DNA from 2 places in the Cupriavidus sp. OV096 genome. Region 1 is predicted to be linked to the other one. Evidence: predicted binding sites of a transcription regulator. Region 1 holds the regulator's gene; the other holds the start of a gene.
The links. Region 1 encodes NrdR, which represses ribonucleotide reductase genes. Its sites were predicted from a motif close to CACNANATNTNGTG; they were not measured.
Positions count from the first base shown of each region.

Region 1 (7,788 bases):
GCCGGGCTTGCGGATGACGTGACGAGAGACTGGCCACTGGATGTCGCGGTGCTTACTTGGACTTGACCATCAGGCCCACGCGCTTCACGCCGTCGGCCTTCAGTACGGACATCACGTCGAGCACCGCCTCGTACTTCACGGCACGGTCGGCGGCGATCACCACGGGCTGGTCCGGGTTCTCATTCTGGCGCTGGTGGACGAAATCCAGCAGGCCGCGCTTGTCGAGCTTGCGCTCGAAGGCGTTGCCGGCGTTGTCCTTGCCGCTCGCGGTCAGGGTGCCGTCCTCATGCACGGACACGACGATGGGCGGCGCCTTCTGCTGCGGCGTGGCCTGCGCCACGGAAGGCAGGTCGACCACGGCCGGATTCACGATGGGGGCCGCCACCATGAAGATGACGAGCAGCACGAGCATCACGTCGATGTACGGCACGACGTTGATGTCGGCGCTGGCCCGGCGGCGCGAGCCGCCGCGGCGCTGGATGGCTGCCATGGCTAGTGCTCCGAATGCGATGAATGAGGTGGATTAGCGGGTCTGGCGCTGGAGAATGTTCAGGAACTCTTCCATGAAACTCTCGAAGCGGATGGCCAGACGATCGATCTCCGTTGCATATCGGTTGTAGGCGATCACGGCCGGAATCGCCGCAAACAGACCGATGGCCGTGGCCACAAGGGCTTCGGCAATACCAGGCGCAACGGATGCAAGCGTCGCCTGCTGCACATTCGACAGGCCGCGGAAGGCGTTCATGATCCCCCACACCGTACCGAACAGGCCGATGTACGGGCTGACCGAGCCTACCGATGCCAGGAACGGCAGGTGCGACTCGAGCACATCCATCTCACGCTGGTAGGCGGCGCGCATGGCGCGGCGGGCGGCGTCGAGCAGCGCGCCGGCGTCGTTGCTGCGCTCGCGGGCCTTCAGGAACTCGCCCATGCCGGACTCGAAGATGCGTTCGAGCGCGCCGGTGTTGTGGCGGTTGTTGACGGCGCTGTTATAAAGCGCCTGGAGATCGCCACCGGCCCAGAAGTCGCGCTCGAAGATTTCCGTCTGGCTGCGCGCGGCGCGCAGCGCCAGGTGCTTGCGGAAAATATAGGTCCACGAGAAGAGGGACATCACCAGCAGCAGCGCCATGACGGCCTGTGCCAGCAGGCTGGCGTGCAGCACCAGCGAGATAATCGACAGGTCTTGCGTGACGGTCACCGGATTCATCGAGCGTTTCTTATAGTTGCGAGAACAGGAGCAGGAATCGGGGCCGGACGAAATGTGTCTTTATCGACACATCCCACCCGGATCTTGCCGCTGGCCAGCTGGAGGTCGTCGCGCCACGCTTCTTGGGCGAATTGGACCGAGGCAGGCCCCACCCGTTCAATCACGGTGCGGATTTCCAGCTGGTCGTCCAGCCGGGCGGGCGCATTGTATTCCACAGCAGTACTGCGTACCACGAAGACCACATTGGACGTATCGGCAAGGTCCTGCTGACCGATCCCGAGCGAGCGCAGCCATTCGGTCCGGGCCCGTTCAAAGAATTTCAGGTAGTTGGCGTAGAACACCACGCCGCCGGCATCCGTGTCTTCCCAGTACACGCGCAGCGGCCAGACATAGTTCGGCATGGCCGGCATTGTAACGGACCGCAACGGCCCGCCGCAGGTAAACCCGCAGGAGAAATGCAACAGCAAGTTGCGAGCCAGGCGCCGCGCGGCTTTGCGGGAAGCTGGCCCGATGCACCGCCCGCCACATCCGGCCTGCCCTGCCCCCGCGTTACCCCCTCTGGCACCGCCTTGCGGCGCGGCGCGGCCTCGCGTAAACTCTGCGGCAACCATTCCATCTTGCGCGACTGGCGAAGTCAGTGGGTACTACCACGAGGAAGCGCAAGTTATCTGGCGTGAATCACAAACGCCTGCCGCTCGCCTGGGCAGCGAATGGGAAGCAGGGTGCGCCCTGCACCGGACGACCTCTATATATAGAGGTCACTGGTGCGGGACGCCAATGCCTTCCCCGCGCGCCCTAATCGCGAAGTTCTGCGAAACCCCCGAGATGTATCCCGATTGCCTGTTCGTATCCGAAAAGTGCATCGGCATCCCTTTTTTACAGACGAGTCACGCCATGTTTGAACGCAGCCGTTTCACCATCGAGCAGATCGACCCCGAAGTCTTCGCCGCGATCCAGAAGGAAAACCAGCGCCAGGAAGACCATATCGAGCTGATCGCGTCCGAGAACTACACCTCGCCGGCCGTGATGGCCGCCCAGGGCTCGCAGCTGACCAACAAGTACGCCGAGGGCTATCCCGGCAAGCGCTACTACGGTGGCTGCGAGTACGTGGATGTGGTGGAGCAGCTGGCCATCGACCGCGTGAAGCAGCTCTTCGGCGCTGAAGCCGCCAACGTGCAGCCGAACTCGGGCTCGCAGGCCAACCAGGGCGTGTTCTTCGCCATGCTCAAGCCGGGCGACACCATCATGGGCATGAGCCTGGCCGAAGGCGGTCACCTGACCCACGGCATGGCCCTGAACATGAGCGGCAAGTGGTTCAACGTGGTCAGCTACGGCCTGAACGCCCAGGAAGACATCGACTACGACGCGCTGGAGAAGCTGGCCCACGAGAAGAAGCCGAAGATGATCATCGCCGGCGCCTCGGCCTTCGCCCTGCGCATCGACTTCGAGCGGATCGCCAAGGTGGCCAAGGATGTTGGCGCCTACTTCATGGTGGACATGGCTCACTACGCCGGCCTGATCGCCGCCGGCGTGTACCCGAACCCGGTGCCGCACGCTGACTTCGTGACCACGACGACCCACAAGAGCCTGCGCGGCCCGCGTGGTGGCGTGATCCTGATGAAGGCCGAGCACGAGAAGGCCATCAACTCGGCCATCTTCCCGGGGATCCAGGGCGGCCCGCTGATGCACGTGATCGCTGGCAAGGCCGTCGCCTTCAAGGAAGCGCTGACGCCGGAGTTCAAGGCCTACCAGCAACAGGTGGTGAAGAACGCCGCCGTGCTGGCCGAGACCCTGATCGCGCGCGGCCTGCGCATCGTGTCCGGCAAGACCGAGAGCCACGTGATGCTGGTGGACCTGCGCGCCAAGCAGATCACCGGCAAGGAAGCCGAGAAGATCCTCGGCGACGCCCATATCACGGTGAACAAGAACGCCATCCCGAACGATCCGGAAAAGCCGTTCGTGACCTCGGGCGTGCGCCTGGGCTCGCCGGCCATGACCACGCGCGGCTTCAAGGAAGACGAAGCCCGCCAGGTGGGCAACCTGATCGCCGACGTGCTGGACAACCCGCACGACGAAGCCAATATCGCCAAGGTGCGCGAGCAGGTGTCCGCCCTGACCCGCCGCTTCCCGGTCTACGGCTGATATCCGGCCCACAACCGGCATCGCGCCTATCTATATAGTGCGCGTGACGAACGGCGCTGCCCCGGCAGCGCCGTTTTACCTTTTGCACACCGCGAGCGATAATGCGGCCCGGCATATATCTTCAGGTGGTCCGGCATGAAATGCCCCTTCTGCGGTCATTCCAACACCCAGGTGCTTGACAGTCGCGTCTCCGAGGACGGCGACACGGTGCGCCGCCGCCGGCGTTGCGAAGCCTGCGACCGCCGCTTCACCACCTACGAGCGCATCGAGCTCTTCTTCCCCGCCATCGTCAAGAAGAACGGCTCCCGCGTGGACTACACGCGCGGCAAGCTCAAGGACTCCATGCGGCTGGCCCTGCGCAAGCGGCCGGTGTCCGCCGAGGCCATCGACCAGGCCATTACCCGGATCGAAGAAAAACTGCTGGCGCTGGGCGAGAAAGAGATCGCCAGCAGCCAGGTGGGCGAACTGGTTATGCGCGAATTGCGCAAACTCGACAAAATTGCCTATATCCGCTTTGCTTCCGTTTATCGCAGTTTTGAAGATGTGTCGGAATTTCGCGACGTACTCGACGAGTTTTCCCCGCCTACCCCACGAAAGGGGTAGCTACTTCGTAAAAAAAGCTGTCTAATCTGCACTGACCTCCTTCGGGTAAGGAGGCCGGATGGCGAGCGCGTGCACGGCGTAAACGGGGCCCAACAGAGGCTCCGGCGCAGCAAAACTCCAACGCGCCGCCCGTAGAAAAGCAAAAGAACAGTTCGATTTTTTGGACGGGAGTCACAAATGGGTCAGTCTTTCTGCCTTTGGGCAGTGGGCTTGCTGACGCCTGCTCGGCCTGCGTCCATGCCCGCTGGCATGGGGTCGCCGCAGCATGCCAGCCAGCCGCGCAGCCGCGCCCGCATCGGGCATCTCCACCGCTCTCAGACGCGCTTAATCGGCGGTTTCACGCTGATCGAGTTGCTGACTGCCGTGACGATCCTCGGCATCCTCGCGGCGGCGGCCATCCCCAACTTCCGTTCCTTCCTGCATAACAGCCGCATCGCGACGGAATCGTCGAAGTTCTTCACCGAGATCGAAGCGGCCCGCAGCGAAGCGGCACGGCGCAACAGCACCGTCACGATCTGTCCCGTGGGCACTGGCAACGCCTGCTCCGACGACTGGAACCAGCGGCGCGTGATCTTCGCCGATCTCAACGCCGACGGCGTGGTCGATCCTACGGACGACGTGCTGCGTTACAGCGACGAACCGACCCCGACCCTGACCCTGGAAGCCAGCAACCTGGGCGCCACACCCGATTTGGTGCGGTTCCGGTCCTCGGGCGCCTCCACTTCCCCGACGGCCACCTGGCGGTTCTGTGAACGCAACTCCGAACTGCCCGGCCAGACCGTCAGCATGACCGGCAGCGGCCGCCCCCAAACCCAGCAGCAGACGCCCTGCATCTGACGCCATGTCGCCCTCCCCACAGAACGGCCTACCGAGACGTGCCCGCCCGGTTCGACTGCGCACGCCCACGCGCGCGCGCCATGACGGGTTCACGCTGATTGAGTCACTGATCACGATCGTCGTGCTCGCCATCGGCGTATTGGCGCTGGCCATGCTGCAGCTCCGCACGCTGGTCGATGCCCGCACGGCGTCCATGCGCAACATCGCCACCACCATGGCCTACAACATGGCGGACCAGATGCGCAGCAATGAGGTCGCCATGACGGCCGGCGCGTTCGACAAGCCGAATGGCGTACCGAACGCCGATTGCTACGCGGCCAAGGGGTGCACGCCGGCCGCCATGGCCGGGGCCAGCTTCGCGGCCTGGCTGGACGATTTGAAGGAAGCGCTGCCCGCCGCCAGCGGCATGATCTGCATCGACGCTTCCCCCAATGACGGCGACGCCGCGGACCCGCAGTGCCAGAACGTCAACGGTGCGCCCTACGTCATCAAGATCTGGTGGCGCGAGGACGGCCAGGACACCCCCCAACGATTCGTGACCGCCTTCGTGCCATGACTACGTCCATCCGCAAACCGAGGCGCCGCGCGCAGGGTTTCACCCTGGTCGAACTCATGGTCGGCATGGTGATCAGCATGCTGCTGGTCATCGTGGTGATCTCACTCTACCTGGCGCAGCAGCGCTCGTACAACACCCAGGGCGATCTCGCCGAAGTGCAGGAGAACTCGCGCGCCATCGCGCAGTTGCTGCAACGGCAGGGCCGCCAGGCCGGTTATTCCGACTTCACATTCCTGGACAACAGCTTCGGTGTCAACGAGACGCTCGAAGCCACCAACGATACCGGCGTCAATGCCAGCGACACACTGACCGTGCGCTACTTCGGCTCGTCGCCGCCGGGGGCCGACCCAGCGGCGGTGCCAGGCACGCCCACGGCCCCGACGCCGGACGGCACCATGATCGACTGCGCCGGCAACGATGTGAACGGCAACATCCTGATGACCGAGGTGTTTTCGATCATCAACGACGCGGCCGGCGTGCCCTGGCTCCAGTGCACGGTCAACGGGGCCGCCACGCCGCTGTTCCCCAACGTCGAGGCGTTCCAGATCCTGCTGGGCGAGGATACCGACGGCGACCAGACGGTCAACCGCTTCGTCCGCCCCGGCGCGGCGAACATGGCCAATGTGCGCGCCCTGCGTGTCTCGCTGGTGCTGCGCGGCAAGAGCACCACGAACGCCGCGCCGACCTCGCTGGTCCTGAACCACTTCGGCAAGGCGTATGCCCAGAACGACGCCGCCCCGGCCGGCGATGCCGGCAGCGTCATGAACATGGCCAACGACGGCCGCCTGCGCAAGCACGCCACGTTCTTCATCGCCCTCCGCAACCGCCTGAACTGACACGACATGACGCGAATCCTTCCCCGTCCGCGCGCCCGCCTGCATCGACGCCAGGGGCAGCGCGGCATCTCGCTGGTGCTGGTGCTGCTGTTCCTGATCATCCTCACGCTGGTTGGGCTGGCGGCGAGCATGTCGAGCCTGTCGTCCGAGCGCATGGCGCGCAACACGCGCGACCAGAACATCGCGCTCCAGGCTGCCGAGGCAGCGCTGCGCGATGCCCGCAACGACATCCGCAACATCCGCTTCATCTCCGGCGTCACCGGCGCGGCGCTGACCTGCGACGTCGCCGGCTTCAAGGGCTTCTGCCTGCCCGCCGTGACGGGCAAGCCGGCATGGGACCTGTACCTCGAGGATCCCGCCCGGTCCGTGGAACTCGGCGAAGTGACGCTGCTGACTGCCGACCAGAAGCTGCCGACCGTGGCCGCCGCCGGCTCCAACGGCGTCTCGAGGCAGCCACGCTACCTGATCGAATCGATCCCCGACATCAACGAAGGCAGCCTCGAGGCCGGCAACATCAAGTACGTCTTCCGCGTCAGCGCCATCGGCTACGGGGCCAACCCGAGCACGAAGGTGATGATCCAGGAAGTCGTGCGTTTCTGATACTTCCCGAACCGTGTCGCGCAACCCTCCAACCGCTGGGCGCACCATGAAACCGTTCCTTCTGCACCGACCCGCGAGCCGCCTGCAAGCCGTACTGCTTGCAGCATCGTTCCTGCTCGCCGTGGCCTCCGCCTCGGCGGCACAGCTCAACCTGTCCACCAAGCCCCTCTATGCAGGCGGCGGCGTTTCGCCGATGGTAATGATCGATCTCTCCAAGGATCATTCGCTTCACCAGAAGGCGTACAACGACTACTCCGACCTGGACGGCGACGGCATCCTGGACTCGACGTATAGCTCGCGCATCACCTACGCGGGCTATTTCGATTCGGCTAAATGCTACAGCTATGACAGCAGCAGCATCCAGGGCTTCGTGCCCGCCGCGATGGCTGACAGCGCAAAATACTGCGACGGCACCAAGTGGAGCGGCAACTTCCTGAACTGGGTGTCGATGAGCCGCATCGACGAAGTGCGCAAGATCCTCTACGGCGGCACACGCGCCGTAGACACGGCTACGACCACCGTGCTGGAACGCGCCTTCCTGCCGATGGACGCCCACGCCTGGGCCAAGTACTACGGCGGCACCGACCTGCGCAAACTGGTGCCGGTAGACCTGGAACTGCCTTCCGAGGTGGAGACCCAGACGTCGTCCACCCAGATCACGCTGCGCGCCGACGTGGTGACGCTGACGGTGAGCGACAACTCCAAGATGCAGATCGGCGACCAGATTCGGCTGGTTCCGCGCGGCAGCGCTCCGGCCGGCACATCGCTGACCGGCTGGATCAGCAGCATTGGCAATAGCAACGCCATCACGATGGCAATCTACGCGGACAGCGTGTCCAAGCCGGCCGGCGCAAGCAACAGCTATTCGTCGTGGACCGTGTCCAATCTCACGCGCGGCGGCCTGACCATCTGCAATGTCACCCCGAAAGACAGCAGCAATCTCAACTCACAGGCCAACACGCAGGCCCCGCAATTGCGCGTAGTCAAAGGTAACTATGCCACCTGGG
Region 1 covers NZ_FOWM01000001.1:698,962-706,749, forward strand. The annotation lists gene tolA (cell envelope integrity protein TolA) at 1-37, opposite strand, end outside; gene tolR (protein TolR) at 53-490, opposite strand; gene tolQ (protein TolQ) at 524-1,207, opposite strand; gene ybgC (tol-pal system-associated acyl-CoA thioesterase) at 1,204-1,608, opposite strand; ZMP/ZTP riboswitch at 1,819-1,919, shown strand; gene glyA (serine hydroxymethyltransferase) at 2,102-3,349, shown strand; gene nrdR (transcriptional regulator NrdR) at 3,485-3,952, shown strand; gene BM115_RS03265 (GspH/FimT family pseudopilin) at 4,190-4,789, shown strand; gene pilV (type IV pilus modification protein PilV) at 4,794-5,345, shown strand; gene BM115_RS03275 (PilW family protein) at 5,342-6,181, shown strand; gene BM115_RS03280 (pilus assembly PilX family protein) at 6,188-6,781, shown strand; gene BM115_RS03285 (pilus assembly protein) at 6,828-7,788, shown strand, end outside.

Region 2 (7,788 bases), on a different contig from region 1:
CCCCGCGGCCGTGGTGCTGCTGGGCGTGCAGCCGCACGAGCGGATCCGGGAAGGGCAGGTGCGCGCCGGCGAGCGCGACAAGGTGCTGTTCGACCTGCGCCGCATCCCGCGCCTGCAGCCGCTGATGGAAATGCTGCGCGACTGGATCCAGACCAATGACGATGTGCCGCGCATCCTGCAGCTACTGCCGCTGCCGTCGCGCCCGTCGGCGCTGGGTGGGCCGATGCTGCATACCCGCCTGCGGCTGCGCTTCGTGCTGCCGGGGCTGGCCGGGCTGCGCTCCACGCTGGGCGGGGCGCTGACCGCGCCGAGCGCGCTCGATACCGTCGGCTGGAACGACATGTCGCCCGAAGGCGCGGCCCGGCTGCGTCTGGCCATCGCCCAGAACGAGGCCATGGCCTGGAGCCCCGAGGACGAGACGCTGCTGCGCAGCGAGATGCGCGACACGGTGCTGGTCCACATCGAAAGCTGGGAACGGATTGCCGAGCAGGTGCAGCAGGAGAAACTTGCCGGCATGGGCCGACTGGTGGCCAGCGTGGCGCACCAGATCCGCAACCCGCTCGCGGCCATCAGCCAGGCCAACGAGCTGCTGGCCGATTCCGGGGCGGGCGAGGGCAATATCGACGCCCGGCTGCTGCGCATCATCAGCGACAACGTGCGCCGGCTCGATCAGGTGGTGTCCGATGTGCTGCAACTCTCGCGCCGCCCCCGCACCGGCCACAGCGCGGTGGAGCTGGGCCAGGCGCTGCCCGAGATCGTGGAACGCTGGCGGCTGGAGATGCGCTCGCGCGGCGGCCCGCGCGCCGATATCAACGCCAATGCCATCCGCCTCGCCGTGGACCTGCAACGCCCGGTGATCTTCGATGCCGCGCAACTGCAGCAGGTGCTCGGCAACCTGCTCGATAACGCCTGGCGCTATTGCAGCCGGCTGCCGGGCGCCATCCGTCTGCTGGCCCATGCGCTGGATCAGCACCATGCCGAACTGATCGTCTGGAACGATGGCGCCGAGGTCACGCGCGAGCAGCAGCGCAGCCTGTTCGAGCCGTTCTTCACCAGCAACGCCCAGGGCACCGGGCTGGGCCTGTTCATGGCGCGCGAGCTGTGCGGCGCCAATGACGCCCAGGTGCGCTACGGCACCATCGCGCTGGAACCGTTGCTGGATCGCACAGGGCTGCTCGGGCCCGGCGCTCGCGATACACTGCCGGCCAAGGCGTTCGTGCTGACGATGCGGATCGAGACGCCCGACGTTGTAACGGCCGCCCAGGCCTGATCCGCCGCCCCCCGCAACCCAACCCCCACGCCATGTCCGCCAGACCGCCCGTTCCCGATCCGATTCTCGTCATCGACGATGAGGCCGACCTGCGCGAGCTGCTGGACATCTCGCTGCGCCGCATGGGGCACGACGTGGTGATGGCCGGCTCGCTGGCCGAGGCGCGGCTGCGACTGGCGGAGCGCCGCTACAGCCTGGTGCTGACCGATATGCGGCTCGGCGACGGGCTGGGCATCGACATCGTGCGGCAACTGTCGGCCTCGCCCGAGCGCACGCCGGTGGCCGTGATCACCGCCTACGGCAGCGCCGACAATGCCGTCGATGCCCTCAAGGCCGGGGCGTTCGACTACATCGCCAAGCCGGTGTCGCTCGACCAGCTACGCACCCTGATCCTGAACGCGCTGGGTCGCCAGCAGCGCGGCGCGGCGGAGGGCGGCGCGCGCAGCGCCGAGGCTGCCGAGGCCGCTGAAGCCGCCGACCGCGCCGCCGGCCTGCTGCCGGGGCTGTCCCCGGCCATGCAGGACGTGCGCCGCTCGCTGTCGCGGCTGGCGCGCAGCATGGCGCCGGTGGTGATCAGTGGCGAATCGGGCAGCGGCAAGGAGCGCGCGGCGCGCGCCATCCACGCCGTGAGCGCGCGCGCCGCGCATCCGTTCGTGGCCGTGAACTGCGGGGCGATTCCCGAGACGCTGATGGAGTCGGAATTCTTCGGCTACGTGAAGGGCGCGTTCACGGGCGCCGACGCCGAGCGCGGCGGCTTCTTCCACGCCGCGCACGGCGGCACGCTGCTGCTGGACGAGGTGGCGGACCTGCCGCTGACCATGCAGGTAAAGCTGCTGCGCGCGTTGCAGGAGCGACGCGTGCGCAAGATCGGCGCCAGTCGGGAAGACACCGTGGACGTGCGCGTGATGTGCGCGAGCCACAAGGATCTGGCTGCGATGGTCGCCGCCGGATCGTTCCGCCAGGACTTGTACTACCGCCTGAACGTGCTGGAGCTGCGCATGCCGACGCTGCGCGAGCGGGGCGAGGACATTCCGGTGCTGGCGCAGGTCATCCTCGAACACCTGGCCGTGCGCTACGGCGATGCGCGCCCGCGCCGGCTGTCCGGCCCGGCGCTGGCGCGGCTGGCGGCGTACCGCTTCCCCGGCAACGTGCGGGAACTCGAAAACCTGCTGGAACGCGCTTACGCCTTCGCCGAATCGGACGAGATCGCGGTGGCGGACCTCGGGCCGCTCGAAGCCGGCGTGGATCGCGCCAGCCTGCTGCAAGGCGCGCCCGTGCCGGTGCCGGAGACCGCGCCGACCGGTTATGAGACCTGGGGCAGCCCGGCCTGGTCGGCGGCCAGCCTGACGGCGCCGGAGGCGGGGGGTGCCGTGGCCGAGGCGCCGCCGCCGCCCCAGCCATCCATCGATCCGATGGTCGATGCGTTGCGCGACGTCACGTTCCCCATCGACCTGCCGGCCCGGCTCGAGGCCCTCGAGCGCGAATTGATCCTGCGCGCGCTGCGCCAGACCGGCTTTAATCGCACCACGGCCGCGCCGCTGCTGGGTTTGAATTTCCGCCAGCTGCGCTACCGCATCCAGCAACTCGAGATCCGCGACGAACGCGAAGGGCGCGATGGCCGGGAAGGGCGCGACGACAGCGAATCGATGGCGGAAGGCGAGGGCCGCGATGGCTGACGTGGCCGCAGACTGGCTGCCAGACGCCGACGGCTGGGTGCCGGCCGCGCGCCGCGTGCCATCGCCCAACTTCGACACCCGCCCCGAGGGCATGCCCGTCGACGTGGTGGTGCTGCACAACATCAGCCTGCCGCCGGGCCAGTTCGGCACGGGCGACATCGAGGCGTTCTTCCAGAACCGGCTCGACACCGCCCGCCACCCGTTCTTCGAAACGATCCGCGACGTCCGCGTCTCCGCCCACTTCCTGATCACCCGCGAGGGCGAGTTGGTGCAGTTTGTGGCGTGTACGCAACGTGCCTGGCATGCGGGCCAGTCAGCCTATTGCGGCCGCCAGCGCTGCAACGACTTCTCCATCGGCATCGAAATCGAAGGCGCCGACGACCAGCCCTTCACCCTGGGCCAATACGACACCGCCGCCCGCATCGTCGCCGCCCTGCGCACGACCTACCCGATCACCGGCATCGCCGGCCACAGCGACATCGCCCCCGGCCGCAAAACCGACCCCGGCCCGCACTTCGACTGGGACCGATTCGCCAGACTGGCCGATGTGACGCCAGCGCTGCTGCCTTATCGACGGGGTGGTTTCTGACCCGCCGCCCCCTTGTGCACGATGCCTCATATTCAGGCATTCGCCCGCGTGACAGCGATGTGAAATCCCCACACTTGGGCCGCCTATCGGCGACTCGCCACGATAAAAAAATTTTAGAAAATTTGTGCGGTGGCGCACGGGCCGCCGCCATCCCTTGGCGTAGCGCGGCTTGCGGGAATGTGGCGCCGCCGCACACCCCGTCCCCAGACCGGCATCTGACTTGTCAAGACTGGTCTTTCCGATTCGTTTCACTATACTTAGCCCAGTTTTTCGCAGTGACCACTATATCTAGTGGTACTACCGGGGAACCGGCCGGGGTGTGAAGCCTGCGCCGCAATGGATTGCGACGCCGGCGCCACAGTAGTGACGCGGCCGGCGGTATCGCAAGAGTCCCTAGCAGAATGAACGCCTGTGCAGTTTGGTTCTCGCCCCGGCAAGGCCGGTGTCGAGTGTCTTCTGAAGCGCATTTTGCTAGGGACTTTGTCACTTCATTACAAGGGTTAAAACAGGAGTTACCTCATGCAAACGGCCCAGAACGAACAACAAAACACGGGATCGGCTGGCGTTGTCGGCGCCGCCGGAACGTCGCAGCAGACCCCCGCCGCTGCCGGCGCCAACTATCAGGACTACAAGCTCATCCGCCGCAATGGGGCCGTGGTGGCGTTCGAGCCGAACAAGATTGCCGTCGCCGTGACCAAGGCCTTCCTGGCCGTGAACGGCGGCCAGGGCGCTGCCTCCGCGCGCGTGCGCGAGATCGTGGAACAGGTCACCCAGAACGTGGTGCGCGCGCTGCTGCGCAGCCGGCCGAACGGCGGCACCTTCCATATCGAGGACGTGCAGGACCACGTGGAACTGGCGCTGATGCGCTCGGGCGAGCATGAAGTGGCCCGTGCCTACGTGCTGTATCGCGAGAAGCGCACCCAGGAGCGCGCGCAGGCCAATGCGCAGACCGTGGCGCGTGTGCAACAGGGCGTGGCCTTCAACGTGAACGACAACGGCGTGAGCCGCGTGCTGGATCTGGCCGCGCTGCACGAGCTGATCGACACCGCCTGCAGCGGCCTGGGCAACGGCGTGAGCGCCGAGCCGATCCTCAAGGAAACGCTCAAGAACCTGTACGACGGCGTGCCGCTGAGCCAGGTGTACGACTCCGCCATCCTGGCCGCGCGTACCCTGATCGAGAAGGACCCGGACTACAGCCAGGTCACCGCCCGCATCCTGCTGCACACGATCCGCAAGGAAATCCTCGGCGGCGAAGTGACGCAGGCCGAGATGGGCTCGCGCTACGCCGAGTACTTCCCGAAGTTCATCGCCCGCGGCATTCAGGCCGAACTGCTGGACGAAAAGCTGGCCACGTATGACCTGGCCCGCCTGGGCGCGGCGCTGGACGCCTCGCGCGACTTCCAGTTCAACTACCTCGGCCTGCAGACGCTGTACGACCGCTACTTCCTGCACGTGGAAGAGCAGCGCATCGAAATGCCGCAGGCCTTCTTCATGCGCGTGGCCATGGGCCTGGCGCTGGAAGAGCGCGACCGCGAAGCCCGCGCCATCGAGTTCTACCAACTGCTGTCGTCGTTCGACTTCATGTCGTCCACGCCCACACTGTTCAACTCGGGCACGCGCCGCTCGCAGCTCTCGTCGTGCTACCTGACCACGGTGTCGGACGACCTGGAAGGCATCTACGAAGCCCTCAAGGAAAACGCGCTGCTGTCGAAGTTCGCCGGCGGCCTGGGCAACGACTGGACCAACGTGCGCGCGCTGGGCTCCCACATCAAGGGCACCAACGGCAAGAGCCAGGGCGTGGTGCCGTTCCTGAAGGTGGTGAACGACACGGCCGTGGCCGTGAACCAGGGCGGCAAGCGCAAGGGCGCCGTCTGCGCCTACCTGGAGACGTGGCACCTGGACATCGAGGAATTCCTCGAGCTGCGCAAGAACACCGGCGACGACCGCCGCCGCACCCACGACATGAACACGGCCAACTGGATTCCGGACCTGTTCATGAAGCGCGTGATGGAAAACGCCGAATGGACGCTGTTCTCGCCCGCCACCTGCCCGGACCTGCATGACAAGGTCGGCAAGGCGTTCGAGCAGGCCTACGTCGCCTATGAAGCCAAGGCTGCCAGCGGCGAACTGAAGCTGTTCAAGAAGGTGCCGGCCATCCAGCTCTGGCGCAAGATGCTGGGCATGCTGTTCGAGACCGGCCATCCGTGGATCACGTTCAAGGATCCGTGCAACATCCGTAGCCCGCAGCAGCACGTGGGCGTGGTGCACAGCTCCAACCTGTGCACGGAAATCACGCTGAACACGAACGAGAGCGAAATCGCCGTGTGCAACCTGGGTTCGGTGAACCTGGTGGCCCACCTGAAGCAGGAGGCCGACGGCACCCACGTGCTCGACCACGCCAAGCTCCAGAAGACCATCCGCACCGCGATGCGCATGCTCGACAACGTGATCGACATCAACTACTACGCGGTGGACAAGGCGCGCAATTCGAACCTGCGCCACCGCCCGGTGGGCATGGGCATCATGGGCTTCCAGGACTGCCTGCACGTGCTGCGCACGCCGTACTCCAGCGACGCCGCCGTGAAGTTCGCCGATACGTCGATGGAAGCGGTCTGCTACTACGCCTACGAGGCATCGAACGAGCTGGCGCAGGAACGTGGCCGCTACAGCACCTACGAGGGTTCGCTGTGGGACCGTGGCATCCTGCCGCAGGACTCGCTCAAGCTGCTGGCCGACGAGCGCGGCGGCTACCTGGAAGTGGACATGTCCTCGTCGATGGACTGGGACAGCCTGCGCGCCAGCATCAAGCAGCACGGCATGCGTAACTCGAACTGCATCGCGATCGCCCCGACCGCGACCATTTCGAACATCATCGGCGTGTCGGCCTGCATCGAGCCGACCTTCCAGAACCTGTACGTGAAGTCGAACCTCTCGGGCGAGTTCACGGTGGTCAACGACTACCTGGTGCGCGACCTCAAGGCACGCGGCCTGTGGGACGAAGTGATGGTGGCGGACCTGAAGTACTTCGATGGTTCGCTGGCCCGCATCGACCGCATTCCGCAAGACCTGCGCGACATCTATGCCACGGCCTTCGAGGTGGAGCCGAGCTGGCTGGTGGAGGCCGCGAGCCGCCGCCAGAAGTGGATCGACCAGGCCCAGTCGCTGAACATCTACATGGCTGGCGCGTCGGGCAAGAAGCTGGACGATACCTACAAGCAAGCCTGGCTGCGTGGCCTGAAGACCACGTACTACCTGCGCACGATGGCGGCCACGCACGTGGAGAAGTCCACGGTGTCGCGCGGCTCGCTGAACGCGGTGTCGTCGGGCAGCGACGGTGGCGTGTCGGCGCTGGAAGCCGCCGCCGCCTCGGCCCCGGCCATGCCGGAAGCCGAAGGCGCGGTCTGCACCATGCGCCCGGGCGACGCCGGCTTCGACGAGTGCGAAGCCTGCCAGTAAGCAAGACGTAACAAGCCCCCCAACGGTTTGCACCCCTCGCCCGCTTGCGGGAGAGGGGCCGGGGGAGAGGGCCGGCGCCCCCATGACGCGGGCGCCAGTGCTGGCCACCGCCAGCCATCTACGAATAACGGAGAAATAACATGCTGAGCTGGGACGACGACGTTCAAGCCAAGCCGCAGGCTGCCCCGCAGCCCGCGCTGCAACCTGCCACCCTGGCCGCCGCTGACGAGCAGGGCGCACTGCCGCCGGCCGCCACGCAGCCGGGCATCCTGGGCAACAACCCGAACGCCGCCGCCGTGCAGAGCGAGCGCCGCGTGAACGCCGCCGACAAGCGCGTGATCAACGGCTCCACCGACGTGAACCAGCTCGTGCCGTTCAAGTACAAGTGGGCGTGGGAGAAGTACCTGGCCGGCTGCGCCAACCACTGGATGCCGCAGGAAATCAACATGTCGCGCGACATCGCCCTGTGGAAGGACCCCAATGGTCTGACCGAGGACGAGCGCCGCGTCATCAAGCGCAACCTGGGCTTCTTCGTCACGGCCGACTCGCTGGCCGCGAACAACATCGTGCTGGGCACCTACCGCCAGATCACGGCGCCGGAATGCCGCCAGTACCTGCTGCGCCAGGCCTTCGAGGAGGCCATCCACACGCACGCCTACCAGTACATCGTGGAGTCGCTGGGCCTGAACGAGGCCGAGATCTTCAACGCGTACCACGAGGTGAAGTCGATCCGCGACAAGGACGAGTTCCTGATCCCGTTCATCGACACGCTGACCGATCCGTCGTTCAAGACCGGC
Region 2 covers NZ_FOWM01000011.1:70,891-78,678, forward strand. The annotation lists gene BM115_RS21005 (sensor histidine kinase) at 1-1,270, shown strand, start outside; gene BM115_RS21010 (sigma-54-dependent transcriptional regulator) at 1,303-2,946, shown strand; gene ampD (1,6-anhydro-N-acetylmuramyl-L-alanine amidase AmpD) at 2,939-3,535, shown strand; gene BM115_RS21020 (ribonucleoside-diphosphate reductase subunit alpha) at 4,055-6,991, shown strand; gene BM115_RS21025 (ribonucleotide-diphosphate reductase subunit beta) at 7,132-7,788, shown strand, end outside.
Region 2: BM115_RS21020 (ribonucleoside-diphosphate reductase subunit alpha) is a predicted target of NrdR. The motif match lies at 3,816-3,829, and genes of this name have one in related genera.